DNA from 3 places in the Paenibacillus sp. KN14-4R genome. Region 2 is predicted to be linked to each of the others. Evidence: a T-box and tRNA genes for the amino acid it is inferred to sense, from the RefSeq annotation. Region 2 holds a T-box; the other regions hold tRNA genes.
The links. The T-box of region 2 lies ahead of pheS (phenylalanine--tRNA ligase subunit alpha). A T-box ahead of a tRNA ligase gene usually reads a tRNA of that ligase, here a tRNA-Phe.
Positions count from the first base shown of each region.

Region 1: it encodes a tRNA-Phe, which carries the amino acid that the T-box ahead of pheS (phenylalanine--tRNA ligase subunit alpha) is inferred to sense. The anticodon was not compared.
Region 3: it encodes a tRNA-Phe, which carries the amino acid that the T-box ahead of pheS (phenylalanine--tRNA ligase subunit alpha) is inferred to sense. The anticodon was not compared.

Region 1 is NZ_CP197466.1:6,147-15,951, forward strand. Features, by position in the region: gene gyrA (DNA gyrase subunit A) at 1-362, shown strand, start outside; rRNA gene ACSBOP_RS00035 (16S ribosomal RNA) at 790-2,336, shown strand; rRNA gene ACSBOP_RS00040 (23S ribosomal RNA) at 2,569-5,499, shown strand; rRNA gene rrf (5S ribosomal RNA) at 5,601-5,717, shown strand; tRNA gene ACSBOP_RS00050 (tRNA-Asn) at 5,778-5,853, shown strand; tRNA gene ACSBOP_RS00055 (tRNA-Glu) at 5,859-5,933, shown strand; tRNA gene ACSBOP_RS00060 (tRNA-Val) at 5,940-6,015, shown strand; tRNA gene ACSBOP_RS00065 (tRNA-Asp) at 6,036-6,112, shown strand; tRNA gene ACSBOP_RS00070 (tRNA-Phe) at 6,151-6,226, shown strand; tRNA gene ACSBOP_RS00075 (tRNA-Thr) at 6,240-6,315, shown strand; tRNA gene ACSBOP_RS00080 (tRNA-Tyr) at 6,326-6,410, shown strand; tRNA gene ACSBOP_RS00085 (tRNA-His) at 6,476-6,551, shown strand; tRNA gene ACSBOP_RS00090 (tRNA-Lys) at 6,565-6,640, shown strand; tRNA gene ACSBOP_RS00095 (tRNA-Leu) at 6,656-6,738, shown strand; tRNA gene ACSBOP_RS00100 (tRNA-Gly) at 6,743-6,817, shown strand; tRNA gene ACSBOP_RS00105 (tRNA-Arg) at 6,842-6,918, shown strand; tRNA gene ACSBOP_RS00110 (tRNA-Pro) at 6,939-7,015, shown strand; rRNA gene ACSBOP_RS00115 (16S ribosomal RNA) at 7,279-8,824, shown strand; rRNA gene ACSBOP_RS00120 (23S ribosomal RNA) at 9,057-9,805, shown strand, end outside.
Region 2 is NZ_CP197466.1:3,386,402-3,396,206, reverse strand. Features, by position in the region: gene ACSBOP_RS16610 (copper resistance CopC/CopD family protein) at 1-372, shown strand, start outside; gene ACSBOP_RS16605 (CcdC protein domain-containing protein) at 480-1,007, shown strand; gene ACSBOP_RS16600 (TVP38/TMEM64 family protein) at 1,147-1,734, opposite strand; gene ACSBOP_RS16595 (lipid II flippase family protein) at 1,819-2,628, opposite strand; gene ACSBOP_RS16590 (aldo/keto reductase) at 2,710-3,630, opposite strand; tRNA gene ACSBOP_RS16585 (tRNA-Pro) at 3,792-3,868, shown strand; tRNA gene ACSBOP_RS16580 (tRNA-Gly) at 3,898-3,971, shown strand; gene ACSBOP_RS16575 (stalk domain-containing protein) at 4,111-5,220, opposite strand; T-box leader at 5,363-5,617, shown strand; gene pheS (phenylalanine--tRNA ligase subunit alpha) at 5,679-6,713, shown strand; gene pheT (phenylalanine--tRNA ligase subunit beta) at 6,734-9,181, shown strand; gene zapA (cell division protein ZapA) at 9,298-9,805, shown strand, end outside.
Region 3 is NZ_CP197466.1:920,386-930,190, forward strand. Features, by position in the region: gene ACSBOP_RS04425 (glycosyl hydrolase family 18 protein) at 1-570, shown strand, start outside; gene ACSBOP_RS04430 (DUF2614 family zinc ribbon-containing protein) at 660-1,028, opposite strand; gene ACSBOP_RS04435 (nucleotidyltransferase-like protein) at 1,151-2,026, shown strand; rRNA gene ACSBOP_RS04440 (16S ribosomal RNA) at 2,491-4,040, shown strand; rRNA gene ACSBOP_RS04445 (23S ribosomal RNA) at 4,293-7,221, shown strand; tRNA gene ACSBOP_RS04450 (tRNA-Asn) at 7,289-7,364, shown strand; tRNA gene ACSBOP_RS04455 (tRNA-Ser) at 7,368-7,459, shown strand; tRNA gene ACSBOP_RS04460 (tRNA-Glu) at 7,484-7,558, shown strand; tRNA gene ACSBOP_RS04465 (tRNA-Val) at 7,566-7,641, shown strand; tRNA gene ACSBOP_RS04470 (tRNA-Met) at 7,660-7,736, shown strand; tRNA gene ACSBOP_RS04475 (tRNA-Asp) at 7,763-7,839, shown strand; tRNA gene ACSBOP_RS04480 (tRNA-Phe) at 7,889-7,964, shown strand; tRNA gene ACSBOP_RS04485 (tRNA-Thr) at 7,978-8,053, shown strand; tRNA gene ACSBOP_RS04490 (tRNA-Tyr) at 8,069-8,153, shown strand; tRNA gene ACSBOP_RS04495 (tRNA-Trp) at 8,159-8,232, shown strand; tRNA gene ACSBOP_RS04500 (tRNA-His) at 8,256-8,331, shown strand; tRNA gene ACSBOP_RS04505 (tRNA-Gln) at 8,349-8,420, shown strand; tRNA gene ACSBOP_RS04510 (tRNA-Gly) at 8,430-8,504, shown strand; tRNA gene ACSBOP_RS04515 (tRNA-Cys) at 8,519-8,592, shown strand; tRNA gene ACSBOP_RS04520 (tRNA-Leu) at 8,609-8,697, shown strand; tRNA gene ACSBOP_RS04525 (tRNA-Arg) at 8,719-8,795, shown strand; tRNA gene ACSBOP_RS04530 (tRNA-Leu) at 8,810-8,889, shown strand; gene ACSBOP_RS04535 (Lsa family ABC-F type ribosomal protection protein) at 9,249-9,805, opposite strand, start outside.

The DNA.
Region 1 (9,805 bases), 1.0 Mb from region 2:
TCGTAAATGTAGATGATACCGTTCTAATTGTTACATCTAAGGGCTTTGGTAAAAGAACGCCTGTTGAGGACTACCGTATCCAATCACGTGGTGGTAAAGGTATTAAGACTCTCAATGTAACACCGAAAAACGGACACGTTGTCGGTCTCAAAGTTGTTCGTGAAGATGAAGATCTAATGATCATCACAGCTTCAGGAACGATTATTCGTACGGGCATGTCGGAGATTTCTATTATGGGACGTAACACACAAGGTGTTAAAGTCATTAATATTAGAGAAGATGATGAAGTATCGACAGTAGCACGCGTGAAGAAAAACGAAGAGACAGATGCAGACGGTGAAGAGGAAGACTTCATTGATTAAGATTTACTCATAGGCATGAGTTACTTAGGAGCAGGTGCATAATTGCACTTGCTCCTTTATTTTTATTAGATAGTCAATTACCATATTTTATGATTTGACTCTAGTACTACGCCATGATATATTTGTTATCCGCCAGTAAGAAAGCGGCTTCCGAACGAAACATTATACAAGTGTTGATTTAAAAAAGATAAAAAAACACTTGCAATGAGTAGTGAAGATGTGGTATATTAATCAAGTCGCCGCTAAAACGGCGCGAAGCTGAAAAGCGAGATTGTCCTTTGAAAACTGAACAACGAGTGAATGAATATAAAGAGATTGTAAAATCTCAAACAGTCGAGATTGTCACTTTCGGGTGATTGATTAAGACAAAGCTAGTAAGTAAATTTTGAGCAATCAGCTCACCAGACATTTTCCTTCGGAAAAGTCTTTAATGGAGAGTTTGATCCTGGCTCAGGACGAACGCTGGCGGCGTGCCTAATACATGCAAGTCGAGCGGAGTTATTCCTTCGGGAATAGCTTAGCGGCGGACGGGTGAGTAACACGTAGGCAACCTGCCTGTAAGATTGGGATAACTACCGGAAACGGTAGCTAAGACCAAATAAGTGATCTTCTCGCATGAGAGGGTCAAGAAAAACGGGGTAACCTGTTGCTTACAGATGGGCCTGCGGCGCATTAGCTAGTTGGTGAGGTAATGGCTCACCAAGGCGACGATGCGTAGCCGACCTGAGAGGGTGAACGGCCACACTGGGACTGAGACACGGCCCAGACTCCTACGGGAGGCAGCAGTAGGGAATCTTCCGCAATGGACGAAAGTCTGACGGAGCAACGCCGCGTGAGTGATGAAGGTTTTCGGATCGTAAAGCTCTGTTGCCAGGGAAGAACGCTAAGGAGAGTAACTGCTCTTTAGGTGACGGTACCTGAGAAGAAAGCCCCGGCTAACTACGTGCCAGCAGCCGCGGTAATACGTAGGGGGCAAGCGTTGTCCGGAATTATTGGGCGTAAAGCGCGCGCAGGCGGTCTTTTAAGTCTGGTGTTTAAGGTTGGGGCTTAACCCCGATTCGCACTGGAAACTGGAAGACTTGAGTGTAGGAGAGGAAAGTGGAATTCCACGTGTAGCGGTGAAATGCGTAGAGATGTGGAGGAACACCAGTGGCGAAGGCGACTTTCTGGCCTATAACTGACGCTGAGGCGCGAAAGCGTGGGGAGCAAACAGGATTAGATACCCTGGTAGTCCACGCCGTAAACGATGAATGCTAGGTGTTAGGGGTTTCAATACCCTTGGTGCCGAAGTTAACACATTAAGCATTCCGCCTGGGGAGTACGGTCGCAAGACTGAAACTCAAAGGAATTGACGGGGACCCGCACAAGCAGTGGAGTATGTGGTTTAATTCGAAGCAACGCGAAGAACCTTACCAGGTCTTGACATCTGAATGCAAACTCTAGAGATAGAGTCCTTCTTCGGAACATTCAAGACAGGTGGTGCATGGTTGTCGTCAGCTCGTGTCGTGAGATGTTGGGTTAAGTCCCGCAACGAGCGCAACCCCTGATCTTAGTTGCCAGCATGTAATGGTGGGCACTCTAGGATGACTGCCGGTGACAAACCGGAGGAAGGTGGGGATGACGTCAAATCATCATGCCCCTTATGACCTGGGCTACACACGTACTACAATGGTCGGTACAACGGGAAGCGAAAGAGCGATCTGGAGCGAATCCTAAAAAGCCGATCTCAGTTCGGATTGCAGGCTGCAACTCGCCTGCATGAAGTCGGAATTGCTAGTAATCGCGGATCAGCATGCCGCGGTGAATACGTTCCCGGGTCTTGTACACACCGCCCGTCACACCACGAGAGTTTACAACACCCGAAGTCGGTGGGGTAACCCGCAAGGGAGCCAGCCGCCGAAGGTGGGGTAGATGATTGGGGTGAAGTCGTAACAAGGTAGCCGTATCGGAAGGTGCGGCTGGATCACCTCCTTTCTATGGAGAATCGTTTCCTGCAACGGAAACATTCAAATACAGATCTTCGGATCACATTCATTCACTCGTGTTCAGTTTTGAAAGGCCAATAGCCTTTCGAAAACCTTGTTCCTTGAAAACTAGATAGCGAAACGAAGAAGTAAAGCATAGGAAGATGTTTTCAGTAACTGAAAACATCAATCATCTAAAGCGTTCTTATGTTTCATAAGAACAGCCTAGTTAGTTGATCGCAAGATAAGCTAATAAGGGCGCACGGAGGATGCCTAGGCGCTAGGAGCCGAAGAAGGACGTGGCGAACGACGAAATGCCTCGGGGAGCCGTAAGCAGGCTTTGATCCGGGGATGTCCGAATGGGGGAACCCAGCTGTGGTAATGCACAGTTACCCTGCAGTGAATACATAGCTGCAGAGGAGGTATACCGAGGGAACTGAAACATCTAAGTACCTCGAGGAGAAGAAAACAAAAGTGATTCCGTCAGTAGCGGCGAGCGAACGCGGATTAGCCCAAACCAAAGAGCTTGCTCTTTGGGGTTGTAGGACGTCAACATGGAAATAGCTTGCTAGGCGAAGAGATCTGGAAAGGTCTGCGATAAAAGGTAACAGCCCTGTAGCCAAAAGTGAGCGAAATTCCTAGACGGATCCTGAGTACGGCGGGACACGTGAAACCCCGTCGGAATCTGGCAGGACCATCTGCCAAGGCTAAATACTCCCTAGCGACCGATAGTGAAGCAGTACCGTGAGGGAAAGGTGAAAAGCACCCCGGAAGGGGAGTGAAAAAGAACCTGAAACCGTGCGCTTACAAAAAGTCAGAGTCCGTTAAGGGATGATGGCGTGCCTTTTGTAGAATGAACCGGCGAGTTACGTTTGCATGCGAGGTTAAGGTGATAAGCCGGAGCCGCAGCGAAAGCGAGTCTGAATAGGGCGAATTTTAGTATGTAGACGTAGACCCGAAACCGTGTGATCTACCCCTGTCCAGGGTGAAGGTGCGGTAACACGCACTGGAGGCCCGAACCCACGCATGTTGAAAAATGCGGGGATGAGGTGGGGGTAGCGGAGAAATTCCAATCGAACTCGGAGATAGCTGGTTCTCCCCGAAATAGCTTTAGGGCTAGCCTTGGAAAGAGAGTAGTGGAGGTAAAGCACTGATTGGATGCGGGGCCCCCCAAGGGTTACCAAGTTCAGTCAAACTCTGAATGCCACATACTTATATCCAGGAGTCAGACAGTGAGTGCTAAGATCCATTGTCAAGAGGGAAACAGCCCAGATCATCAGCTAAGGTCCCCAAGTGTGTGTTAAGTGGCAAAGGATGTGGAGTTGCAAAGACAACCAGGATGTTGGCTTAGAAGCAGCCATCATTTAAAGAGTGCGTAATAGCTCACTGGTCGAGTGACTCTGCGCCGAAAATGTAACGGGGCTAAACACACCACCGAAGCTATGACATGTAGAAACAAGATTTCTACTTGGGTAGGGGAGCGTTGTGTACAGCAGTGAAGGTTGATCGTGAGGACAGCTGGAGCGTACACAAGTGAGAATGCCGGTATGAGTAACGAAAAGACAAGTGAGAATCTTGTCCGCCGAAAACCTAAGGGTTCCTGAGGAAGGTTCGTCCGCTCAGGGTAAGTCGGGACCTAAGGCGAGGCCGAAAGGCGTAGTCGAATGGACAACAGGTTCAAATTCCTGTACCACCAAAAACCGTTATGAACGATGGAGTGACGCAGTAGGATAGTGACGCGAGCCGATGGATATGCTCGTCCAAGCAGTGAGGCTGATGTGTAGGCAAATCCGCACATCATTAAGGCTGGGCTGTGATGGGGAGGGAAACTTAAAGTACCGAAGGTCATGATTTCACACTGCCAAGAAAAGCTTCTAGTCAGGTCAAGGTGCCCGTACCGTAAACCGACACAGGTGGGTGAGAAGAGAATTCTAAGGCGCGCGGAAGAACTCTCGTTAAGGAACTCGGCAAAATGACCCCGTAACTTCGGGAGAAGGGGTACCCCGGTAGAGTGAATAGCTCGAGGGGGTCGCAGTGAAAAGGCCCAAGCGACTGTTTAGCAAAAACACAGGTCTATGCGAAGCCGTAAGGCGAAGTATATGGGCTGACGCCTGCCCGGTGCTGGAAGGTTAAGGGGAGTGGTTAGGAGCAATCCGAAGCTGTGAACCGAAGCCCCAGTAAACGGCGGCCGTAACTATAACGGTCCTAAGGTAGCGAAATTCCTTGTCAGGTAAATTCTGACCCGCACGAATGGCGTAACGACTTGGGCGCTGTCTCAACGAGAGATCCGGTGAAATTTTAATACCTGTGAAGATGCAGGTTACCCGCGACAAGACGGAAAGACCCCATGGAGCTTTACTGCAGCTTGATATTGAACTTTGGTACGATCTGTACAGGATAGGTGGGAGCCTTAGAAGCCTGAGCGCCAGCTTAGGTGGAGGCAACGTTGGGATACCACCCTGATCGTATCGGAGTTCTAACCTACTACCGTATAACCGGTAGAGGGACCGTGTCAGGTGGGCAGTTTGACTGGGGCGGTCGCCTCCTAAAGAGTAACGGAGGCGTCCCAAGGTTCCCTCAGAATGGTTGGAAATCATTCGAAGAGTGCAAAGGCATAAGGGAGCTTGACTGCGAGACCTACAAGTCGAGCAGGGACGAAAGTCGGGCTTAGTGATCCGGTGGTACCGCATGGAAGGGCCATCGCTCAACGGATAAAAGCTACCCTGGGGATAACAGGCTTATCTCCCCCAAGAGTCCACATCGACGGGGAGGTTTGGCACCTCGATGTCGGCTCATCGCATCCTGGGGCTGAAGTAGGTCCCAAGGGTTGGGCTGTTCGCCCATTAAAGCGGTACGCGAGCTGGGTTCAGAACGTCGTGAGACAGTTCGGTCCCTATCTGTCGTGGGCGTAGGAAATTTGAGAGGAGCTGTCCTTAGTACGAGAGGACCGGGATGGACGTACCGCTGGTGTACCAGTTGTTCCGCCAGGAGCACCGCTGGGTAGCTATGTACGGAGGGGATAAGCGCTGAAAGCATCTAAGCGCGAAGCCCCCCTCAAGATGAGATTTCCCAATTAGTAAGACCCCTTGTAGACGACGAGGTTGATAGGTTGGAGGTGGAAGCGCAGCAATGTGTGGAGCTGACCAACACTAATCGGTCGAGGGCTTATCTAAAACATTACGAAGATCAGACTTCGTAAACCCTATCTTTACTCTTCAATTCGCATCTAGTTTTCAAGGTACAAGCCTTGGTCGCTTTTTTAAATAAAAGCTAGTTTGGTGGCGATGGCGGAAGGGAACCACGCGTACCCATCCCGAACACGACCGTTAAGCCTTCCAGCGCCGATGGTACTTGGACCGAAGGGTCCTGGGAGAGTAGGACGTCGCCGAGCGAACGAAACCACCATTCACATCACGTAGTGGTGGTTTTTATTCTCTATACTAATCAATTTTCCCTGATAGCTCAGTTGGTAGAGCACACGACTGTTAATCGTGTTGTCACAGGTTCGAGCCCTGTTCGGGGAGCCATATAAGGCCCGTTGGTCAAGGGGTTAAGACACCTCCCTTTCACGGAGGTAACAGGGGTTCGAATCCCCTACGGGTCACCATATTTCGGAGGCTTAGCTCAGCTGGGAGAGCATCTGCCTTACAAGCAGAGGGTCAGCGGTTCGATCCCGTTAGCCTCCACCATTTATACAATAAAATATTATGGAGCTGTGGTGTAGAGGCCTAACATGCCTGCCTGTCACGCAGGAGACCGCGAGTTCGAATCTCGTCAGCTCCGCCATTATCTTTATAGTAGATACTTATCTATAAAGTGTATGAGGCTCGGTAGCTCAGTCGGTAGAGCAGAGGACTGAAAATCCTCGTGTCGGCGGTTCGATTCCGTCCCGAGCCACCATTCTTAATAATATGCCGTTGTAGCTCAACTGGTAGAGCAACTGACTTGTAATCAGTAGGTTGGGGGTTCAAGTCCTCTCGACGGCACCATAGTTTTTCCGGAGGCTTAGTGAAGTGGCTAAACACGGCAGACTGTAAATCTGCTCTCTTCGAGTTCGGTGGTTCGAATCCATCAGCCTCCACCATTTTTTAAAATAATTAATACTTGGTATGAACTACGCTTGTAGTGCTCATGCTAAGCATGATTGTGGCGGTCGTGGCGAAGTGGTTAACGCATCGGTTTGTGGATCCGACACTCGGGGGTTCAATTCCCCTCGTCCGCCCCATTTAACTTAATAAGAGCCATTAGCTCAGTTGGTAGAGCACCTGACTTTTAATCAGGGTGTCGAAGGTTCGAGTCCTTCATGGCTCACCATGAATTACACAGTGTGCGCGTATGGCGGAATTGGCAGACGCACTAGACTTAGGATCTAGCGGGCGACCGTGGGGGTTCAAGTCCCTCTACGCGCACCAAAATGCGGAAGTGGCTCAGGGGTAGAGCATCGCCTTGCCAAGGCGAGGGTCGCGGGTTCGAATCCCGTCTTCCGCTCCACTTTTTAAAAGTATTATGTAATATGCGCCCTTAGCTCAGCTGGATAGAGCGTTTGACTACGAATCAAAAGGCCGGGAGTTCGAATCTCTCAGGGCGCGCCATTTTTTCAATAAAATTATATCGGGACGTAGCTCAGCTTGGTAGAGCACCTGGTTTGGGACCAGGGGGTCGCATGTTCAAATCGTGTCGTCCCGACCATTTAAACTTTTAAAAAAGAATATCAAAAACATGTTGACATAAACACTGAAAGCATGATATGATATAAAAGTTGTCGCCGCTAAAACGGAAGACAACAAGAAAAGAATTGTCCTTTGAAAACTGAACAACGAGTGAATGAATATAAAGAGATTGTAAAATCTCAAATGTCGAGATTGTCACTTTCGGGTGAATGATTAAGACAAAGCTAGTAAGTAAATTTTGAGCAATCAGCTCACATCAGACATTTTCCTTCGGAAAAGTCTTTAATGGAGAGTTTGATCCTGGCTCAGGACGAACGCTGGCGGCGTGCCTAATACATGCAAGTCGAGCGGAGTTATTCCTTCGGGAATAGCTTAGCGGCGGACGGGTGAGTAACACGTAGGCAACCTGCCTGTAAGATTGGGATAACTACCGGAAACGGTAGCTAAGACCAAATAAGTGGTCTTCTCGCATGAGAGGGTCAAGAAAAACGGGGTAACCTGTTGCTTACAGATGGGCCTGCGGCGCATTAGCTAGTTGGTGAGGTAATGGCTCACCAAGGCGACGATGCGTAGCCGACCTGAGAGGGTGAACGGCCACACTGGGACTGAGACACGGCCCAGACTCCTACGGGAGGCAGCAGTAGGGAATCTTCCGCAATGGACGAAAGTCTGACGGAGCAACGCCGCGTGAGTGATGAAGGTTTTCGGATCGTAAAGCTCTGTTGCCAGGGAAGAACGCTAAGGAGAGTAACTGCTCTTTAGGTGACGGTACCTGAGAAGAAAGCCCCGGCTAACTACGTGCCAGCAGCCGCGGTAATACGTAGGGGGCAAGCGTTGTCCGGAATTATTGGGCGTAAAGCGCGCGCAGGCGGTCTTTTAAGTCTGGTGTTTAAGGTTGGGGCTTAACCCCGATTCGCACTGGAAACTGGAAGACTTGAGTGTAGGAGAGGAAAGTGGAATTCCACGTGTAGCGGTGAAATGCGTAGAGATGTGGAGGAACACCAGTGGCGAAGGCGACTTTCTGGCCTATAACTGACGCTGAGGCGCGAAAGCGTGGGGAGCAAACAGGATTAGATACCCTGGTAGTCCACGCCGTAAACGATGAATGCTAGGTGTTAGGGGTTTCAATACCCTTGGTGCCGAAGTTAACACATTAAGCATTCCGCCTGGGGAGTACGGTCGCAAGACTGAAACTCAAAGGAATTGACGGGGACCCGCACAAGCAGTGGAGTATGTGGTTTAATTCGAAGCAACGCGAAGAACCTTACCAGGTCTTGACATCTGAATGTAAACTCTAGAGATAGAGTCCTTCTTCGGAACATTCAAGACAGGTGGTGCATGGTTGTCGTCAGCTCGTGTCGTGAGATGTTGGGTTAAGTCCCGCAACGAGCGCAACCCCTGATCTTAGTTGCCAGCACTTTGGGTGGGCACTCTAGGATGACTGCCGGTGACAAACCGGAGGAAGGTGGGGATGACGTCAAATCATCATGCCCCTTATGACCTGGGCTACACACGTACTACAATGGTCGGTACAACGGGAAGCGAAAGAGCGATCTGGAGCGAATCCTAAAAAGCCGATCTCAGTTCGGATTGCAGGCTGCAACTCGCCTGCATGAAGTCGGAATTGCTAGTAATCGCGGATCAGCATGCCGCGGTGAATACGTTCCCGGGTCTTGTACACACCGCCCGTCACACCACGAGAGTTTACAACACCCGAAGTCGGTGGGGTAACCCGCAAGGGAGCCAGCCGCCGAAGGTGGGGTAGATGATTGGGGTGAAGTCGTAACAAGGTAGCCGTATCGGAAGGTGCGGCTGGATCACCTCCTTTCTATGGAGAATCGTTTCCTGCAACGGAAACATTCAAATACAGATCTTCGGATCACATTCATTCACTCGTGTTCAGTTTTGAAAGGCCAATAGCCTTTCGAAAACCTTGTTCCTTGAAAACTAGATAGCGAAACGAAGAAGTAAAGCATAGGAAGATGTTTTCAGTAACTGAAAACATTAATCATCTAAAGCGTTCTTATGTTTCATAAGAACAGCCTAGTTAGTTGATCGCAAGATAAGCTAATAAGGGCGCACGGAGGATGCCTAGGCGCTAGGAGCCGAAGAAGGACGTGGCGAACGACGAAATGCCTCGGGGAGCCGTAAGCAGGCTTTGATCCGGGGATGTCCGAATGGGGGAACCCAGCTGTGGTAATGCACAGTTACCCTGCAGTGAATACATAGCTGCAGAGGAGGTATACCGAGGGAACTGAAACATCTAAGTACCTCGAGGAGAAGAAAACAAAAGTGATTCCGTCAGTAGCGGCGAGCGAACGCGGATTAGCCCAAACCAAGGAGCTTGCTCTTTGGGGTTGTAGGACGTCAACATGGAAATAGCTTGCTAGGCGAAGAGATCTGGAAAGGTCTGCGATAAAAGGTAACAGCCCTGTAGCCAAAAGTGAGCGAAATTCCTAGACGGATCCTGAGTACGGCGGGACACGTGAAACCCCGTCGGAATCTGGCAGGACCATCTGCCAAGGCTAAATACTCCCTAGCGACCGATAGTGAAGCAGTACCGTGAGGGAAAGGTGAAAAGCACCCCGGAAGGGGAGTGAAAAAGAACCTGAAACCGTGCGCTTACAAAAAGTCAGAGTCCGTTAAGGGATGATGGCGTGCCTTTTGTAGAATGAACCGGCGAGTTACGTTTGCATGCGAGGTTAAGGTGATAAGCCGGAGCCGCAGCGAAAGCGAGTCTGAATAGGGCGAATTTTAGTATGTAGACGTAGACCCGAAACCGTGTGATCTACCCCTGTCCAGGGTGAAG
Region 2 (9,805 bases):
ACGCCTACGACCAAACCGCTCAATTGGCATCAAATGGGAGCGACGATTCATATGTCAAGCCGCATATCACCACTTCATGTTGGAGATAACACGTTCCTAACCAAAGTATGGATCCCAGAGGATGAAGGAGCTCCAAAGAAAGTTCAAATGCTGCTTCATAATCTAGATCAACCCGACTTACCTGCAATCGAAGTGCCGCTTGAGCCGTTTACAGATCCATCTTCTGCTGAGGTGTTTGATGAGTTCAAGCGATATGATTACAAAGCCGTTGGGGCGTATTTACCTTTCCGCGGAAAATGGCAGCTTGAAATTCGTGTCATGCGGGCGACAGATGATGAGAAGGTATATCAGAAGGAAACACGTGTCAATTAGAAATATGAAAAATATCATATGAAGAAGTGAAATTCATCATGTATTAAATATTGTTCATCTTGATTATACTCAAGCTATAAGAAAAAAAAGGAAGCGGAGTGTTGAAAGTGGATGATGTTCAATTTGACTCAAGCATGATGGGGAGTACGTCGATAAGCATTATTGTAGTTGTAGCGGTGCTGATCATATGGAGAAGAACGAAAGCGATGTATAAGCCAATGTCAAGGAACCCTATTAGGTTGCTTACTCCATTACTATTTTTAATTCCTGGCTTATTGTTTGTAATCGGTTCTTCTGCAAATTTAAGTGTGAATGAAATTGTATTTCCTGCGCTAATTGGTTTGGTGATGTCAATTCCACTTGTTCTTACAACTAGCTATGAGATTCGATCGGACGGCCATATTTATGCAAAGAAAAGTGCGGCGTTCTTCATCACCTTTTTAGCGATATTGTCACTTCGCTTCTTCCTTCGGAATTATATTCAAGGCATGGACCCGAAAAACTTCATGGCCGTCGTGTTACTTATGGGGGTATGCTATCTTGTACCTTGGCGAATTGCTTCTTTCATGAAATTTCGTAAGATCCTTGCGCAAAGTGATGGTGGAGCAACACCAATCACGAATATTAGATATTAGTTATTAAAATCGTAAATTTTGCCTTCAAAAATAAATAAGTTCGCAAGAACATCAAAAAACCTTCATCATCGCAAGTTCACGGTTTCGTGGCTGCGCTGCAGAAGGTTTTTTTTGATAGATGAAAGTATAGAAAATGCTCTTACCTTGGAGCAAGGAGAGTATTTAATTTTTTACTAGTGAACCACAGTGTAGCTACGAGCAAAAAAATGACGGCGATTTTTAAAGGATTATGGAATAAATTCATAATATCTGCACCTACATACGAGACGATGAAGACCATTACGGCTTTTCCGAATGTCATCGCGATCAGAAATGAGCGTACAGGCATTCGAGCAATACCGGCTGCAAAATTAATCGTAGCTGAAGGTCCAATTGGGAAGCAGCATAAGATGAACACATAGCTGAATGCATTTTGCTGAATCCAGTGAATGCTTTTCTGAACTTTAGGTTTTTGTGCAATTTTTTGAATCAGACGATGTCCAGCTAACTTTCGGAAGATAAGAAATCCGACAAAAGCTCCACCAATCGCTCCGATCCATGAAAAGATGAACCCTTGCCATAACCCGAATGCAGCAGCATTAAAGGCAATAAGTGCAAATAAGGGTAGCGGAGGAACAAATGCTTTAAGAAAACCAGCTAATAGTGCTGGGAAAGGTCCAAAGGAACGGTAGCTCTCTAGGAGAGTCTGAAAATTTTGTTCTGTAAAAAATCCTTGCGCCATCTCCATGATTGCTAGATGCCTCCTCATCTAAAAACGACATACCACGTTTATAGAATACTAGAATAACATGAAAGATCAAGTGACGACGCTTCAATTAGTGGCAAAAAAGGTAAGAATAAACCATTTCAATAAGAGGGCAGATGGAGTCAGCAAAAGCTGCGCAAGTAAAGTTCCTGCTAATCGAGAAATAAGAATGAGCCCAAACATTTTGTTTAAAGTTTCGATATCTGTCTTACCTGTAAGTGCACGATCCGTGGCAACTGCTAGCTGAGGGTCGACGAACATGGCAAAGATGATTGTCGCAACGCCATTTACAAGTCCAGATGACATGTTTGCTGTCGTTTGATATTCAGGAATAAGGAGTCCTGTGTACATGGCAGCCAAAACACCAACGGTATAAATGGCAGTAACAATGCAGTTGAGCAGCAGCAATCGCTTCGGTAAACCACCGATTCGTAATCGAAGGAGCATGTTCAATCCGGGTATTCGAATATGTTTTTTCATACGCTTGATATTCCCGAATGTGACAGTATGGCGAATCATCTCAAAAACCGAACCTGTTAGTTCGAGTTTGGCAATTAATCTAGCTGATATGAACACAAGTGTTGGGAAAAGTAGCAGAGCGAGTAGTGTTCCGATTGAAGCGGAGAAAAGAATCGTACGCAGCGGCAGGACGATATCATCGATTCTTCCATGCTTGGCATCATCAATAATGCCTGCAGTTAGTATGCCTTGGAACAAATTAGAAGTACGTGACAATATAACCACAACGCCCGCCAAGGAAAGCGAAACGGCAATTTTGCCGATTCGAATTCCTGCCAGGCGGATTGCATAAGATGAGGTATCAATCGCGTGAACCATCATTGTAAATATCGAAATCAGGAATAGTTGCTGACTCAATGGAATTCTCCTTTTTACGTCACATCAATGGTGATCTAGCGCAAAGGAGTTTATGACGTACAGCAGTGTTGTTTGCTTCGTCTATTCTTTCCAAGCTTGAGGGTGGTTGTCTGCTACATATTTGGCTGCAGCTGCATTGGCCTCGACTTGAGCGGGATTCTTGCAGCCTGGAATTACCGCGGTTACAGCAGGATGCTTCAAGCACCATGCCAATGCCCAAGTTGCCATATCCATACCTTCAGGCACTTCTTGCTCTTGCACTTCCTTTGCAAGCTGTAATTGACGATTAACCAGTTCGGCATCCTTACGATTACGAACATCGGAGCTGTCGAACACCGTTCCCGGCTTGTATTTGCCGCTTAAGAATCCACTTGCAAGTGGAACGCGAGCTAGTACGCCAAGATCCTGTTCCTGACTGGAAGGGAATACACGCTCCTCAGGTACTCGATCCAGACGGTTATAGACAACTTGGATCGCTTCAGAACCAACTTTTGTGGAAGCTGCTGTTTGGTGTAGATTATCGTTACTGCCGATAGACGTGCCGAGATGACGAATTTTGCCTGCTTGCTTTTGTTTATCAAGCATGGTCCATAGCTCATCATTATTGAACATTTCATCTGTGCCAGAATGGAATTGATACAGATCAATGTAATCTGTACGCAGGGCAAGTAGGGAAGCATCGAGTTGTTCAAGCACTTGTGTGGAGGACCACTCTTGTGAACGTTCGAATAAGTTTGTAAAATGGTGCCCAAACTTCGTTGCTACGACCCAGTCCTCACGTTTGCGGCGTGATAAATAGTCACCAATCAGCTTCTCCGATAAATGATCGCCATAGCATTCAGCCGTATCGATCAGATTAATACCAAGTTCCCCAGCACGGTCGAGAATAGCATCTACTTCATCTTGAGAAAAAGATTGTCCCCATTCGCCGCCAAATTGCCATGTGCCTACTCCGATGACGGAGATTTTTAATTGTGTTTTACCGAGTCTACGAAAGATCATATTACCACTCCTTCTGGTTTATTCTATGTTCATTAAACGCTAATTAGGTAAGCCTGTCAAAATCAAGTTGTAATAATTTGGATGCATTATAAGTGTTGCGTAACGAATGAATTCATGTTAAGATATTTTTTGTCTTCACAATACATAACAGATTTTATTTACGGGACGTAGCTCAGCTTGGTAGAGCACCTGGTTTGGGACCAGGGGGTCGCATGTTCAAATCGTGTCGTCCCGACCACTTTCGTATCTGTTAGACGCATTTTATATGCGGGTGTAGTTCAATGGTAGAACTTCAGCCTTCCAAGCTGATAGCGTGGGTTCGATTCCCATCACCCGCTCCAATAATTGTAACCGACAAGTCTCAGCGATGGGGCTTTTTTTTATGCATTTTTATATGGGAAAAGAGGTTGTTACTTGCTAGCTTTACGCTAATGAAGAACAACCTCTTTTTAAATGGGAACCTTGCCATAATTATTATTCTTACATAATGCTAATCGATCTGCCATTCACTTTAACATCAACCTTCAATACATCAGAGAAGAAAGCGAGTGGCACGTACATTTTACCCTCTTGAATGGTTGGTGCTGTTCCAAGTGGAAATGCAGCCATTTTTGCAATGAAATATTGATCTTTATCGACGGTTATGGAAGTCCAGATCGCATCTTTATGAAGATCGACGCTTTGTTTTTCTTCATTCCAATTAATCGCAAATCCGAGCTTGGAAGCAACAGCGCGAAGTGGAATCATCGTCACGCCTTTTTCGTTGGTGAAGATGGATGCATCGTCCAAGGCAAGCTCCTTGCCGCTTACTGTAATAACTTTTGCTGCGGATTGTTTGGCAATTGGAATGCGGAATTCAGGAGTGCCTGACGAATAAGGCGCGATTTCGTATACATTAAATGTGATCACAGCATCGCCTTTGTTCACGAAAAATAATGTCGTATCCGTAATACCTTTAAATCCTAGATCTCCTGCAAAATATTTCTCAGGATTTTTAGCAATATCCGCTTTGATATGCTGATCTGCCACTTGCTTGTAATTGTCGCTTAATAGGTTTTTAAGTTCGAGTCGCTTAGCTTCGTCTGCATTTAGAACATTGTATGTATCAATTCGCGGCAAACCATGGGCACCGCCCGTATACACACTTGTGAGCAAGCGAAGGGAGAGAATGCTCTGATCGGCTTGATTTCCATCAGATTTAACCTCATAGGTTGAATCCAAGGTGTAAGGGCGCACTTTCAAGCCTTCCTTTGCAAAATCGGCAAAATCAGTTTCTGCTTGCTTCTTCAAACTTTCCAAATCTTTCATTGCCGTACGTTCAATAATATCGTTGAGTTGATCCTGATATTTTTTATCTTTCATCCCGGAAATAACAGGGACACTCAGATTGACTTCAAATTTATCTGTTTTTTCTTTGATGGATTTAGTCGTAACCTTGACGAGTTGTTGCTCTTTTGCCGAAATTGGTGTGACGGCTTTTTGTTCGGATACCGGAGGTGTGCTGCTTGCCCATGTTGTTGTAGATGCAGAAGCGAGTAGACAGCAACCTGCAAGGCTTAGTGATAATAACTTGAATGGTATTTTCATCATTTTCCCTCCAAATTGTGGTTGATGGTCTTATTATGAATCTTTTACATCTGAGAAGGATTACAAATTGGTTAATTTTTCTGATTGATTCTTGGCTTGATTCCTGCAATCCTTTTGCATATAATAACATTTAATTAAATATTTAAGAAATGCGTTGACGGAGAAGAGTAAGCAGTACATCCCCACAGGGAGGTTACGCCACAGATTGAGAGCGTACCCAGGGAAACAGGCTGCCCAAGTTCACTCCTGAGCAGACCTTTGAATGAGCATGTTGGAAATGTGCTTTATTAGAGGGAACCGGATGACAATCCGTTATGAATGATGGAATGAAGAGAGATGTTGATCCGCTTATGGAGAAGCGTCTAATCAGGGTGGTACCGCGAGCTTGCTCGTCCCTATTTAGGGATGTGTGAGCTCTTTTTTGTGTGATATAGAGGTGTATTTTTAGAGGAGGGAATTGTATGAAGGAACGTTTAGAGGCGTTAAAAGTAGCTGCATTAGAACTTTTATCGGAAGTAGTAACCCCTCAAGAATTGAATGATCTAAGGGTGAAGTATTTAGGGAAAAAGGGTCCACTTACCGAAATTTTGCGTGGTATGGGGAGCTTAAGTGCGGAGGAGCGTCCGATTATTGGTCAAGTAGCCAATGAAGTCCGTGAAGCGATTGCAGCGATTATCGCTGAGAAATCCGAGTACTTCGAGCGTTTAGAGACAGAAGGTCGACTACAAGCGGAGACGCTTGACGTTACATTGCAAGGCAGACCGTCCACACAAGGTGCGGTTCATCCACTGAATAAAGTGATTCAAGAAATTGAGGATATCTTCATTGGAATGGGCTATACAGTTGCTGAGGGTCCAGAGGTTGAGCGTGACTACTACAACTTTGAAGCGTTGAACTTACCGAAGGATCACCCTGCTCGTGATATGCAGGATTCATTCTACATTACAGATGAAGTACTGCTTCGTACACACACATCACCGGTTCAAGTTCGCACAATGGAGAAGCTTCAAGGTGAGGTTCCTGTCAAAATTATTTGTCCAGGTCGCGTATATCGCCGTGATGATGACGATGCAACGCACTCCCATCAGTTCACGCAAATTGAAGGTCTTGTAATTGACCGTAACATTCGGATGAGCGACTTGAAAGGTACACTACTTCAATTCGTACGTGAAATGTTCGGTGAACATACTGAAATTCGCCTGCGTCCGAGCTTCTTCCCATTCACAGAGCCAAGTGCTGAAGTTGATGTGACATGCTGCATGTGTAAGGGTGAAGGCTGCCGCGTATGTAAGCAAACGGGTTGGTTAGAAATTTTGGGTTCCGGTATGGTTCACCCACGTGTACTTGAGATGGCGGGTTATGACCCGAAAGAATATAGCGGTTTTGCATTTGGTATGGGTGTAGAGCGTATTGCGATGTTGAAATATGGCATCGAGGACATCCGTCATTTTTATACGAATGATCTGCGTTTCTTGAAGCAGTTCGTACATCTATAGGATCGGGGAGGAGTAGAAGCATGAAAGTATCATATAAATGGTTGTCGGAGTATGTGGACGTTAGTGGATATACGGCAGAAGAACTTGCGGAGAAGCTTACACGCTCTGGTGTTGAAGTCGATGTTGTAGAAAATCGCAATCAAGGTGTGACAGGTGTCGTTGTTGGTTATGTCAAAACGAGAGAGAAGCATCCAGATGCAGATAAACTTAGTGTATGTACGCTAGATGTTGGCCAAGGAGAAGATCTACAAATCGTCTGTGGTGCTAAAAACGTGGATGCCGGACAAAAAGTACCTGTAGCGGTTGTGGGTGCTGTATTGCCTGGCGATTTCAAAATCAAGCGTGCCAAGCTGCGCGGCGTGGAGTCACAAGGTATGATCTGCTCGGCGAAAGAGCTTGGTTTGAACGAGAAGATGCTTCCTAAAGAGCAACAAGAAGGCATCCTTGTATTACCTGAGTATACAGAAGTCGGTGCATCCATTCTAGATGTACTTGCTATTGATGATAAGGTGCTTGAACTTGATCTTACACCGAATCGTTCAGATTGCCTAAGTATGCTTGGAGCAGCTTATGAAATAGCGGCAATTATCGGTCGTGAAGTGAAACTTCCTCGTTCTGAGGGTGCAGCTTGTTCAAGTCATGTAAAAACGGCTGAGAAAGTTGCAGTAACGATTGGTTCAGATGAGCTATGCTCACACTACACAGCTCGCCTAATCGAAGGTGTTCAGGTAACAACCTCTCCGCTTTGGCTGCAAAATCGCTTGATGGCTGCTGGTGTCCGTCCAATCAATACAATCGTAGATATTACGAACTATGTCATGCTTGAATACGGTCAACCTCTACACGCATTTGATGCGGATAAGATCGCAGGTGATCGTATTGATGTTCGCTTGGCTCAACCAGGTGAGAAGCTTGTGACACTTGATGATGTAGAACGTGAATTAGAACCGCATATGCTGCTGATTGCAGATATTGAGAAGCCGATTGCGCTTGCAGGTGTAATGGGTGGCGCAAATAGCGAAGTATCCAGTGGCACAACACGCATTTTACTGGAATCCGCTAAATTCTCGGGCAGTTCTGTTCGCCGCACATCTCGTCAGCTTGGCTTGCGTTCGGAAGCAAGTCTACGTTTTGAAAAAGAAGTGAATCCAGAAGCCGTTATTCCGGCCTTGAATCGTGCAACTGCGTTAATCGCACAGCTTGCAGGCGGAAATGCTGCCGAAGGAATCGCTGAGGCACGCACAACGGAGCATAAACCCGTATCCATTGAGCTTCCATTAAGTAAAGTAAATGGATACTTGGGAACGGAATTAACACTTGCTCAAGTAACAGAAATTATGGGACGTTTGCATTTCTCCTATGATGAAACAAGTAACGAGTCGATCCTCGTGCATGTACCAAGCCGCCGTGGCGACATCACACGTGATGTTGATTTGATCGAGGAAGTGGCGCGTCTTTATGGTTATGACAACATCCCAACTACATTGATGTCGGGTGTGACTACACCAGGTTCACTTACACGTGAGCAGCAAATTCGTCGCACGATGCGTAACATTTTGACACAAAGCGGTGTAGATGAAGTGATCACATACTCACTTGCACATCCAGACCAGAACGTACAACTTCCTGGAATGTACCCAGCGGCTAAACATATTCCGCTTGCAATGCCGATGAGTGAAGATCGATCAACGCTTCGTACGTCATTATTACCGAATTTGCTTGATACAGTCGTTTATAACCGTAATCGTAACAATGATGACTTGTCTCTATTCGAAATGGGTAAAGTATTCGTTACGGATGAGTCGGAGCTAACTTCATTACCTCAAGAGAAGTTAATGTTAGCTGTTGTTATGACAGGTAAACGTCATGCTGATCACTGGATGCAAAAACCGGCTAAAGTTGATTTCTATGATTTGAAAGGTGTATTCGAGCGTGTGATCTCTTACCTTGGGATTACAGGTGTTCAGTTCGAAGCTGCACAGCCAGAAGGGTTCCACCCAGGTCGTACTGCTGCAATTTCAGTAGTAGATAAGGAACAAACGAAACGTGTAATCGGTCGTATGGGACAATTGCACCCATCCCTTCAGAATCAAAAAGATCTGGAAGATACGTATGTTCTTGAGGTTGAAGTAGAGCCGCTAATCGAAATGGCTGATTTCACAATTGCTTATTCTATGCTTCCGCGTTACCCAGCAATGGGCCGTGACATGGCACTAGTTGTGGATCAGCAAGTACCAGTTGGTTTAATGGAACAGCAAGCACGTGAGACAGCTGGCGAATTGCTTGAATCGATTCGTGTGTTCGATATTTATACAGGCGAACGCTTGGGCGAAGGGAAGAAGAGCGTTGCATTGGCTCTTGTATATCGTCACCCAGAGCGTACTTTGCAAGATGAAGAAGTGACTGCAGTCCATGGAAAAGTAGTCGAAGTATTGCAAGAAACATTTGGTGCTGAACTTCGAAAATAATTTTGTATAGGTAATTATTAGAAAAGAACTTCAGCAGCAGGAAATGAGGCTGGGCGTATCGAAATGTTGGTTGATACGACTAGCCTTTTTTTCTTATGTAGGGGGAGGATGATACTGTGAGCGAAGATCGGACACGAATTACAGTTGACATATATGGAAGTCAGTACAAGATTACAGCAGATGGAAACACAAGTCCTAGTTATGTAAAAAGAATTGCTGCAGAAGTCAATGATCAGATGCAGCACATTGCTTCGAATAACAGTCGTCTCGATGGACAGCGCATAGCGGTTCTCACCGCTGTTCATGTAGTGGATCAAAATTTCCGTTTAGCTTCGGAGATTGAGCCGCTGCAAAGAGCGAAGACATTAAGTCAGCAGCAAGGTGAACAATTGCAGGCGCAATTGAATACACTCCAACAAGAATATGACGAAATAAAAGCGAATCAGGAAGATCAATTTGCGAAGCAGCAAGTGCGATTTGAAGCGGAGCTTAAACAGCTGCAAGAAGAGCGAGATACTACTATTTTGAAGCTGACAGAAGAACGTGATGCTTCCCTTAGCAAGATGAATGAAGTTAGGGATGCAGCCGTGAAGTCTGAGCGTGGGAAGCTCGAGTCGCAGTTCA
Region 3 (9,805 bases), 1.9 Mb from region 2:
GAACAAGAACTCGTTGTATCGATTGATGTGACGCCAAAATCTCAATCTGAGATGTGGTCGCTTTTCTTAGATCGTAAAGCGTTAGCGCAAAGTGTGGATTATATGATGTTAATGGGATATGACGAGCATTGGGCGACAAGTCCTAAAGCGGGCTCTGTTGCTTCAATACCATGGGTGGAAAATGCAATAAAAAAACTCCTCGAAGAAGAGGAAGTTCCATCTGATAAACTTGTTCTTGGTGTACCTACCTACACTCGACTATGGACAGAAGAAACTGTGGATGGCAAGACAAAGGTATCTTCAAAAGCAATTTTTATGGAAAAAGCGCAAACTATTATCAAAGATAATAAGCTTACCCCAGTGTTCCAACCTGAAGTAGGTCAAAATTACGTGGAATATAAGGAAGGCGACAAACTGAATAAAATTTGGATCGAAGATGCGGAATCCATGAAACTGCGTACAGAGCTTGTGAAGAAATTCAATTTAGCAGGAATTGCTTCATGGAGACGCGGGTTTGAAACACAGGATATTTGGAAAGTTATTGAGGATAGTCTTACCAAGCGGCCTTAATTATTTCTTATTTGTTTATAAAATAGAACGAAGCATAAAAAGAAGGACTTTCGCTTAGGCGAAAGTCCTTCTTTTTAATACTACTAAAATTAGTTACTAGATGGTGTAGAAGTACCTGGGTCCAGATTAGGATCGAGTGTGAGGATCGTTTTACAAAACATACAACGATCTGTTTTACCTAGTAACTTGGTTTGCTTCCCGCATTCCGGACATTCAATGACCGTAGCTGATGTAGATAACATTCCTGCCCAGAAATAAACGCCCATACTGACCAACATACTGACCATACCGATAGCACCGAATATAATCGCAATGACTCGTCCAATTGTTCCCCAGTCAAATACAATCCCTGCAAGACCTACGATCATCATCATCATTCCACCCATAGTGAGTAGTAGTCCCCACAAGCGAAACTCATTAACTTTACTTGATTTCATTACTTTAGAAGTCTTTGCCATAACTCAAGATCACTACTTTCTCCACTTAATAATATTGTTAGCCGAATGAGCAGGAAACGAACACATGTATGTAGAATTACATCTTTTAAAAATGTGTTGCAACACTTATGGGGGCAATCATAATGCCGAAAAATTTCAATAATTGTTACGAGAAGTTCATACAGGACCAAAGCGTTCTTGGAGTAATTCGTGTTCCAGTAGAGGTGGAATATCCATCATCTACGAACAATATTGACCTGTTGTTGCTAATCTTAACATGCGATACTACGAAGCACAATTGTACTTTTTATTATATAAAAGGCAATATCCGTATACAAGAAAGATGGATTGAAACCGCATATATGAAGCAATGCACCATAGGTGGCAAGGATCCTAACCTTCTGCGGTGGGTACTAAGAGGAGAGATTGTGGTGGAACGAGATGCGCAGCTTGCAGGGCTACGTAACAATATTGTCAATTTTCCAGTGGAAATGAAGGATCGATTGTTACTCATTGAATTTGCTCAATTTTTAAGAAAATACCAGGAGAGCAGAGAATATGTGCTAGATGAGCAGGTGCTGGATGCTTACGCTTGTATTTTACAAGCCTTACACCATTGGGCAAGGATCGCTATTATTGAAGCGGGCTTTTATCCAGACAATATGATATGGCAGCAAATTCGAACGATTAATCCCGGTATATATAAACTTTTCGAAGAGCTGACAATGAGTAACGAGACATTAAAGCAGCGCGTTCAGCTCGTACTTCTTGCATGTGAATTTTCAGTTGTATCACGTATCTCTAACTGCTGTACATTGTTATTACGTATTTTAGATAGTCGCCCGGAACCATGGAGCTTAGAAGAATTGAAAATTTGCCTTGAGATTGAAGATATTCATTTGGAGCTTCCGATGTTATTGAACAAATTAATACGTAAATCATTAATTAAAGAAGTATTGGTTACGAACACGAGTGATATGAGTGAACTAACAATCATGTATACCATCGAATCAATGTGATTAGTGGGAACGATCTAGGAGCAGTCAGTCGACTGCTCTTTTATTATGGATTAGCCTTTTTTAAACACATCAATTTTCTGAAAATTACAATTCTAAAATAACTTTTGAATAGGTGTTGACTTACCAGCTTTGTCTATGTTAAATTAGATCTCGCCGCTAAAACGGCAGCATTCAAAACCTTATAACAAGTGAGGCCGAAACAGCCGAGTAAGAAATTGGAAATAAATAAACACTTGCAATAAACGGTGCGAATGTGGTATATTAAAGAAGTCGCCGCTAAAACGGCGCAAAGCTGAAAAGCGAGATTGTCCTTTGAAAACTGAACAACGAGTGAATGAATATAAAGAGATTGTAAAATCTCAAACAGTCGACGACAGTAGCGCTTTTAGCAAAGCGGTCGCGACAAAGCTAGTAAGTAAATTTTGAGCAATCAGCTCACCAGACATTTTCCTTTGGAAAAGTCTTTAATGGAGAGTTTGATCCTGGCTCAGGACGAACGCTGGCGGCGTGCCTAATACATGCAAGTCGAGCGGCTCAGCTTTCTTCGGAAAGCTCGGGTAGCGGCGGACGGGTGAGTAACACGTAGGCAACCTGCCTGTAAGATTGGGATAACTACCGGAAACGGTAGCTAAGACCAAATAAGTGGTCTTCTCGCATGAGAGGGTCAAGAAAAACGGGGTGACCTGTTGCTTACAGATGGGCCTGCGGCGCATTAGCTAGTTGGTGAGGTAATGGCTCACCAAGGCGACGATGCGTAGCCGACCTGAGAGGGTGAACGGCCACACTGGGACTGAGACACGGCCCAGACTCCTACGGGAGGCAGCAGTAGGGAATCTTCCGCAATGGACGAAAGTCTGACGGAGCAACGCCGCGTGAGTGATGAAGGTTTTCGGATCGTAAAGCTCTGTTGCCAGGGAAGAACGCTAAGGAGAGTAACTGCTCTTTAGGTGACGGTACCTGAGAAGAAAGCCCCGGCTAACTACGTGCCAGCAGCCGCGGTAATACGTAGGGGGCAAGCGTTGTCCGGAATTATTGGGCGTAAAGCGCGCGCAGGCGGTCTTTTAAGTCTGGTGTTTAAGGTTGGGGCTTAACCCCGATTCGCACTGGAAACTGGAAGACTTGAGTGTAGGAGAGGAAAGTGGAATTCCACGTGTAGCGGTGAAATGCGTAGAGATGTGGAGGAACACCAGTGGCGAAGGCGACTTTCTGGCCTATAACTGACGCTGAGGCGCGAAAGCGTGGGGAGCAAACAGGATTAGATACCCTGGTAGTCCACGCCGTAAACGATGAATGCTAGGTGTTAGGGGTTTCAATACCCTTGGTGCCGAAGTTAACACATTAAGCATTCCGCCTGGGGAGTACGGTCGCAAGACTGAAACTCAAAGGAATTGACGGGGACCCGCACAAGCAGTGGAGTATGTGGTTTAATTCGAAGCAACGCGAAGAACCTTACCAGGTCTTGACATCTGAATGCAAACTCTAGAGATAGAGTCCTTCTTCGGAACATTCAAGACAGGTGGTGCATGGTTGTCGTCAGCTCGTGTCGTGAGATGTTGGGTTAAGTCCCGCAACGAGCGCAACCCCTGATCTTAGTTGCCAGCATGTAATGGTGGGCACTCTAGGATGACTGCCGGTGACAAACCGGAGGAAGGTGGGGATGACGTCAAATCATCATGCCCCTTATGACCTGGGCTACACACGTACTACAATGGTCGGTACAACGGGAAGCGAAAGAGCGATCTGGAGCGAATCCTAAAAAGCCGATCTCAGTTCGGATTGCAGGCTGCAACTCGCCTGCATGAAGTCGGAATTGCTAGTAATCGCGGATCAGCATGCCGCGGTGAATACGTTCCCGGGTCTTGTACACACCGCCCGTCACACCACGAGAGTTTACAACACCCGAAGTCGGTGGGGTAACCCGCAAGGGAGCCAGCCGCCGAAGGTGGGGTAGATGATTGGGGTGAAGTCGTAACAAGGTAGCCGTATCGGAAGGTGCGGCTGGATCACCTCCTTTCTATGGAGAATCGTTTCCTGCAACGGAAACATTCAAATATATAATATTCATTCACTCGTGTTCAGTTTTGAAAGGCCAATAGCCTTTCGAAAACCTTGTTCCTTGAAAACTAGATAGCGAAACGAAGAAGTAAAGCATAGGACGATGTTATCCATGCAAATGGAAAATCATCGAACATCTAAAGCATTCTTATGTTTCATAAGAATTGCCTATTTAGTTGATCCGTAAGAAGACTTTGGTCTAATTACAATAAGATAAGCTAATAAGGGCGCACGGAGGATGCCTAGGCGCTAGGAGCCGAAGAAGGACGTGGCGAACGACGAAATGCCTCGGGGAGCCGTAAGCAGGCTTTGATCCGGGGATGTCCGAATGGGGGAACCCAGCTGTGGTAATGCACAGTTACCCTGCAGTGAATACATAGCTGCAGAGGAGGTATACCGAGGGAACTGAAACATCTAAGTACCTCGAGGAGAAGAAAACAAAAGTGATTCCGTCAGTAGCGGCGAGCGAACGCGGATTAGCCCAAACCAAAGAGCTTGCTCTTTGGGGTTGTAGGACGTCAACATGGAAATAGCTTGCTAGGCGAAGAGATCTGGAAAGGTCTGCGATAAAAGGTAACAGCCCTGTAGCCAAAAGTGAGCGAAATTCCTAGACGGATCCTGAGTACGGCGGGACACGTGAAACCCCGTCGGAATCTGGCAGGACCATCTGCCAAGGCTAAATACTCCCTAGCGACCGATAGTGAAGCAGTACCGTGAGGGAAAGGTGAAAAGCACCCCGGAAGGGGAGTGAAAAAGAACCTGAAACCGTGCGCTTACAAAAAGTCAGAGTCCGTTAAGGGATGATGGCGTGCCTTTTGTAGAATGAACCGGCGAGTTACGTTTGCATGCGAGGTTAAGGTGATAAGCCGGAGCCGCAGCGAAAGCGAGTCTGAATAGGGCGAATTTTAGTATGTAGACGTAGACCCGAAACCGTGTGATCTACCCCTGTCCAGGGTGAAGGTGCGGTAACACGCACTGGAGGCCCGAACCCACGCATGTTGAAAAATGCGGGGATGAGGTGGGGGTAGCGGAGAAATTCCAATCGAACTCGGAGATAGCTGGTTCTCCCCGAAATAGCTTTAGGGCTAGCCTTGGAAAGAGAGTAGTGGAGGTAAAGCACTGATTGGATGCGGGGCCCCCCAAGGGTTACCAAGTTCAGTCAAACTCTGAATGCCACATACTTATATCCAGGAGTCAGACAGTGAGTGCTAAGATCCATTGTCAAGAGGGAAACAGCCCAGATCATCAGCTAAGGTCCCCAAGTGTGTGTTAAGTGGGAAAGGATGTGGAGTTGCAAAGACAACCAGGATGTTGGCTTAGAAGCAGCCATCATTTAAAGAGTGCGTAATAGCTCACTGGTCGAGTGACTCTGCGCCGAAAATGTAACGGGGCTAAACACACCACCGAAGCTATGACAACAGATGAATTTCTGTTTGGGTAGGGGAGCGTTGTGTACAGCAGTGAAGGTTGATCGTGAGGACAGCTGGAGCGTACACAAGTGAGAATGCCGGTATGAGTAACGAAAAGACAAGTGAGAATCTTGTCCGCCGAAAACCTAAGGGTTCCTGAGGAAGGTTCGTCCGCTCAGGGTAAGTCGGGACCTAAGGCGAGGCCGAAAGGCGTAGTCGAATGGACAACAGGTTCAAATTCCTGTACCACCAAAAACCGTTATGAACGATGGAGTGACGCAGTAGGATAGTGACGTGAGCCGATGGATATGCTCGTCCAAGCAGTGAGGCTGATGTGTAGGCAAATCCGCACATCGATAAGGCTGGGCTGTGATGGGGAGGGAAACTTAAAGTACCGAAGGTCATGATTTCACACTGCCAAGAAAAGCTTCTAGTCAGGTCAAGGTGCCCGTACCGTAAACCGACACAGGTGGGTGAGAAGAGAATTCTAAGGCGCGCGGAAGAACTCTCGTTAAGGAACTCGGCAAAATGACCCCGTAACTTCGGGAGAAGGGGTACCCCGGTAGAGTGAATAGCTCGAGGGGGTCGCAGTGAAAAGGCCCAAGCGACTGTTTAGCAAAAACACAGGTCTATGCGAAGCCGTAAGGCGAAGTATATGGGCTGACGCCTGCCCGGTGCTGGAAGGTTAAGGGGAGTGGTTAGGGAGCAATCCCGAAGCTGTGAACCGAAGCCCCAGTAAACGGCGGCCGTAACTATAACGGTCCTAAGGTAGCGAAATTCCTTGTCAGGTAAATTCTGACCCGCACGAATGGCGTAACGACTTGGGCGCTGTCTCAACGAGAGATCCGGTGAAATTTTAATACCTGTGAAGATGCAGGTTACCCGCGACAAGACGGAAAGACCCCATGGAGCTTTACTGCAGCTTGATATTGAACTTTGGTACGATCTGTACAGGATAGGTGGGAGCCTTAGAAGCCTGAGCGCCAGCTTAGGTGGAGGCAACGTTGGGATACCACCCTGATCGTATCGGAGTTCTAACCTACTACCGTATAACCGGTAGAGGGACCGTGTCAGGTGGGCAGTTTGACTGGGGCGGTCGCCTCCTAAAGAGTAACGGAGGCGTCCCAAGGTTCCCTCAGAATGGTTGGAAATCATTCGAAGAGTGCAAAGGCATAAGGGAGCTTGACTGCGAGACCAACAAGTCGAGCAGGGACGAAAGTCGGGCTTAGTGATCCGGTGGTACCGCATGGAAGGGCCATCGCTCAACGGATAAAAGCTACCCTGGGGATAACAGGCTTATCTCCCCCAAGAGTCCACATCGACGGGGAGGTTTGGCACCTCGATGTCGGCTCATCGCATCCTGGGGCTGAAGTAGGTCCCAAGGGTTGGGCTGTTCGCCCATTAAAGCGGTACGCGAGCTGGGTTCAGAACGTCGTGAGACAGTTCGGTCCCTATCTGTCGTGGGCGTAGGAAATTTGAGAGGAGCTGTCCTTAGTACGAGAGGACCGGGATGGACGTACCGCTGGTGTACCAGTTGTTCCGCCAGGAGCACCGCTGGGTAGCTATGTACGGAGGGGATAAGCGCTGAAAGCATCTAAGCGCGAAGCCCCCCTCAAGATGAGATTTCCCAATTAGTAAGACCCCTTGTAGACGACGAGGTTGATAGGTTGGAGGTGGAAGCGCAGCAATGTGTGGAGCTGACCAATACTAATCGGTCGAGGGCTTATCTAAATACCATGATTTACCTTCGTTTTGCTACTAGTTTTCAGGGAATAAACCCTGTATAATAGTTAAGTATTCCCTGATAGCTCAGTTGGTAGAGCACACGACTGTTAATCGTGTTGTCACAGGTTCGAGCCCTGTTCGGGGAGCCATATGGAGAGGTGTCCGAGCTGGCCGAAGGAGCACGATTGGAAATCGTGTAGGCGTCACAAGCGTCTCGAGGGTTCGAATCCCTCTCTCTCCGCCAGATTATTTTCAATCAAGTTAGCAAGGCCCGTTGGTCAAGGGGTTAAGACACCTCCCTTTCACGGAGGTAACAGGGGTTCGAATCCCCTACGGGTCACCAACATTACGGAGGCTTAGCTCAGCTGGGAGAGCATCTGCCTTACAAGCAGAGGGTCAGCGGTTCGATCCCGTTAGCCTCCACCATTTATATTTCAATAATAACGCGGGGTGGAGCAGCTCGGTAGCTCGTCGGGCTCATAACCCGAAGGCCGCAGGTTCAAATCCTGCCCCCGCAACCAAATTCTCTTCATGAGAAACCTAATGTGGAGCTGTGGTGTAGAGGCCTAACATGCCTGCCTGTCACGCAGGAGACCGCGAGTTCGAATCTCGTCAGCTCCGCCATTTATCTTTCAAAATATGCATTAATTATGCATAATGGGCCTAAATGTGAGGCTCGGTAGCTCAGTCGGTAGAGCAGAGGACTGAAAATCCTCGTGTCGGCGGTTCGATTCCGTCCCGAGCCACCATTCTTAATAATATGCCGTTGTAGCTCAACTGGTAGAGCAACTGACTTGTAATCAGTAGGTTGGGGGTTCAAGTCCTCTCGACGGCACCATAGGTATTTTCTTCCGGAGGCTTAGTGAAGTGGCTAAACACGGCAGACTGTAAATCTGCTCTCTTCGAGTTCGGTGGTTCGAATCCATCAGCCTCCACCATTTATAGGGGCATAGTTTAAAGGTAGAACAAAGGTCTCCAAAACCTTTGGTGTGGGTTCAATTCCTGCTGCCCCTGCCAATTATTTTTCCTGAAATTTCGTGGCGGTCGTGGCGAAGTGGTTAACGCATCGGTTTGTGGATCCGACATTCGGGGGTTCAATTCCCCTCGTCCGCCCCATTTTTTCAAGACAATAGTGGGGATTAGCCAAGCGGTAAGGCAACGGACTTTGACTCCGTCATGCATAGGTTCAAATCCTATATCCCCAGTATATATATGCGGAAGTGGCTCAGGGGTAGAGCATCGCCTTGCCAAGGCGAGGGTCGCGGGTTCGAATCCCGTCTTCCGCTCCATTTCCAAAGATAGTGGCGCCATAGCCAAGTGGTAAGGCAGAGCTCTGCAAAAGCTTTACCCCCAGTTCGAGTCTGGGTGGCGCCTCCATAATCTTTATTAACTCGCCGGAGTGGCGGAATCGGCAGACGCACAGGACTTAAAATCCTGCGGTAGGTGACTACCGTACCAGTTCAAGTCTGGTCTTCGGCACCATTTATTAACAACACAGATTTTGCGCCCTTAGCTCAGCTGGATAGAGCGTTTGACTACGAATCAAAAGGCCGGGAGTTCGAATCTCTCAGGGCGCGCCATTATTTTTTGGCAAGCCGGTGTGGCGGAATTGGCAGACGCGCGCGACTCAAAATCGTGAGGGAAACCGTGGGGGTTCGAGTCCCTTCACCGGCATTACAGCAATAAGCCTTGATGATCATTTAATTCATGATCATCAAGGCTTATTTTTTTGTGTTAGATGGTAAGCTAGATGACCTATCCAATTGACTCAATTGAATGTAGAAGTTAATGAATGAGGTCGCTGCTTTTAAGCTTTTTTTAAACTTCGCTGTGAACTTATTAATACTTTTTTGAGTGCAACACCAAACAAAGTGCTTTACCAACATCATCGAAAATTGAAACCATCGTATACATAATAAGAGTGAATACCGTACTGTTAAATAATCCTTTATGGACGACATACGTGCCTAGAATGTAAATGTCACCTAAACATTTATTCCAACCTCCTGAGATAAAATAAGCATAAAATTACATTACAGATTCACAATTTTAGTGGCGATATTTTTACAAAATTCGCTGTCATGCTCAACAAAAATTATTGTCGGGGAATGTTCCAGCAATAATTCTTCGAGTTGGATACGGGAAATGACATCAATAAAGTTTAACGGTTCGTCCCATACATGGAGATGTGCTTTCTCGCATAAGCTCTTTGCGATTAATACCTTTTTCTTCTGTCCGCCGCTGAATGAAGACATATCTTTTTCAAATTGTATGCGCGAAATATCGAGTTTTCTTAAAATCGCTTTGAACAAACTCTCATCAATCTCGTTCTTGCTTGCAAAATCTGTTAAGTTACCTTGCAAATGAGAGGTGTCTTGTGAGACATATGAAATTTTTAGTTGACTACCTTTGCGAAACGTTCCTGTAAAAGGAATCTCCTCGCCAAGAATCAGCTTGAGAATACTTGATTTCCCTGAACCGTTTGGACCTGCAAGTATAATACGTTCTCCTTGTTCAATGGTAAAGGTTACGTCGTTGCATACTGTGTGTTCTACGTAATGAATTGAAACATTCTCTAATTCGACCATCA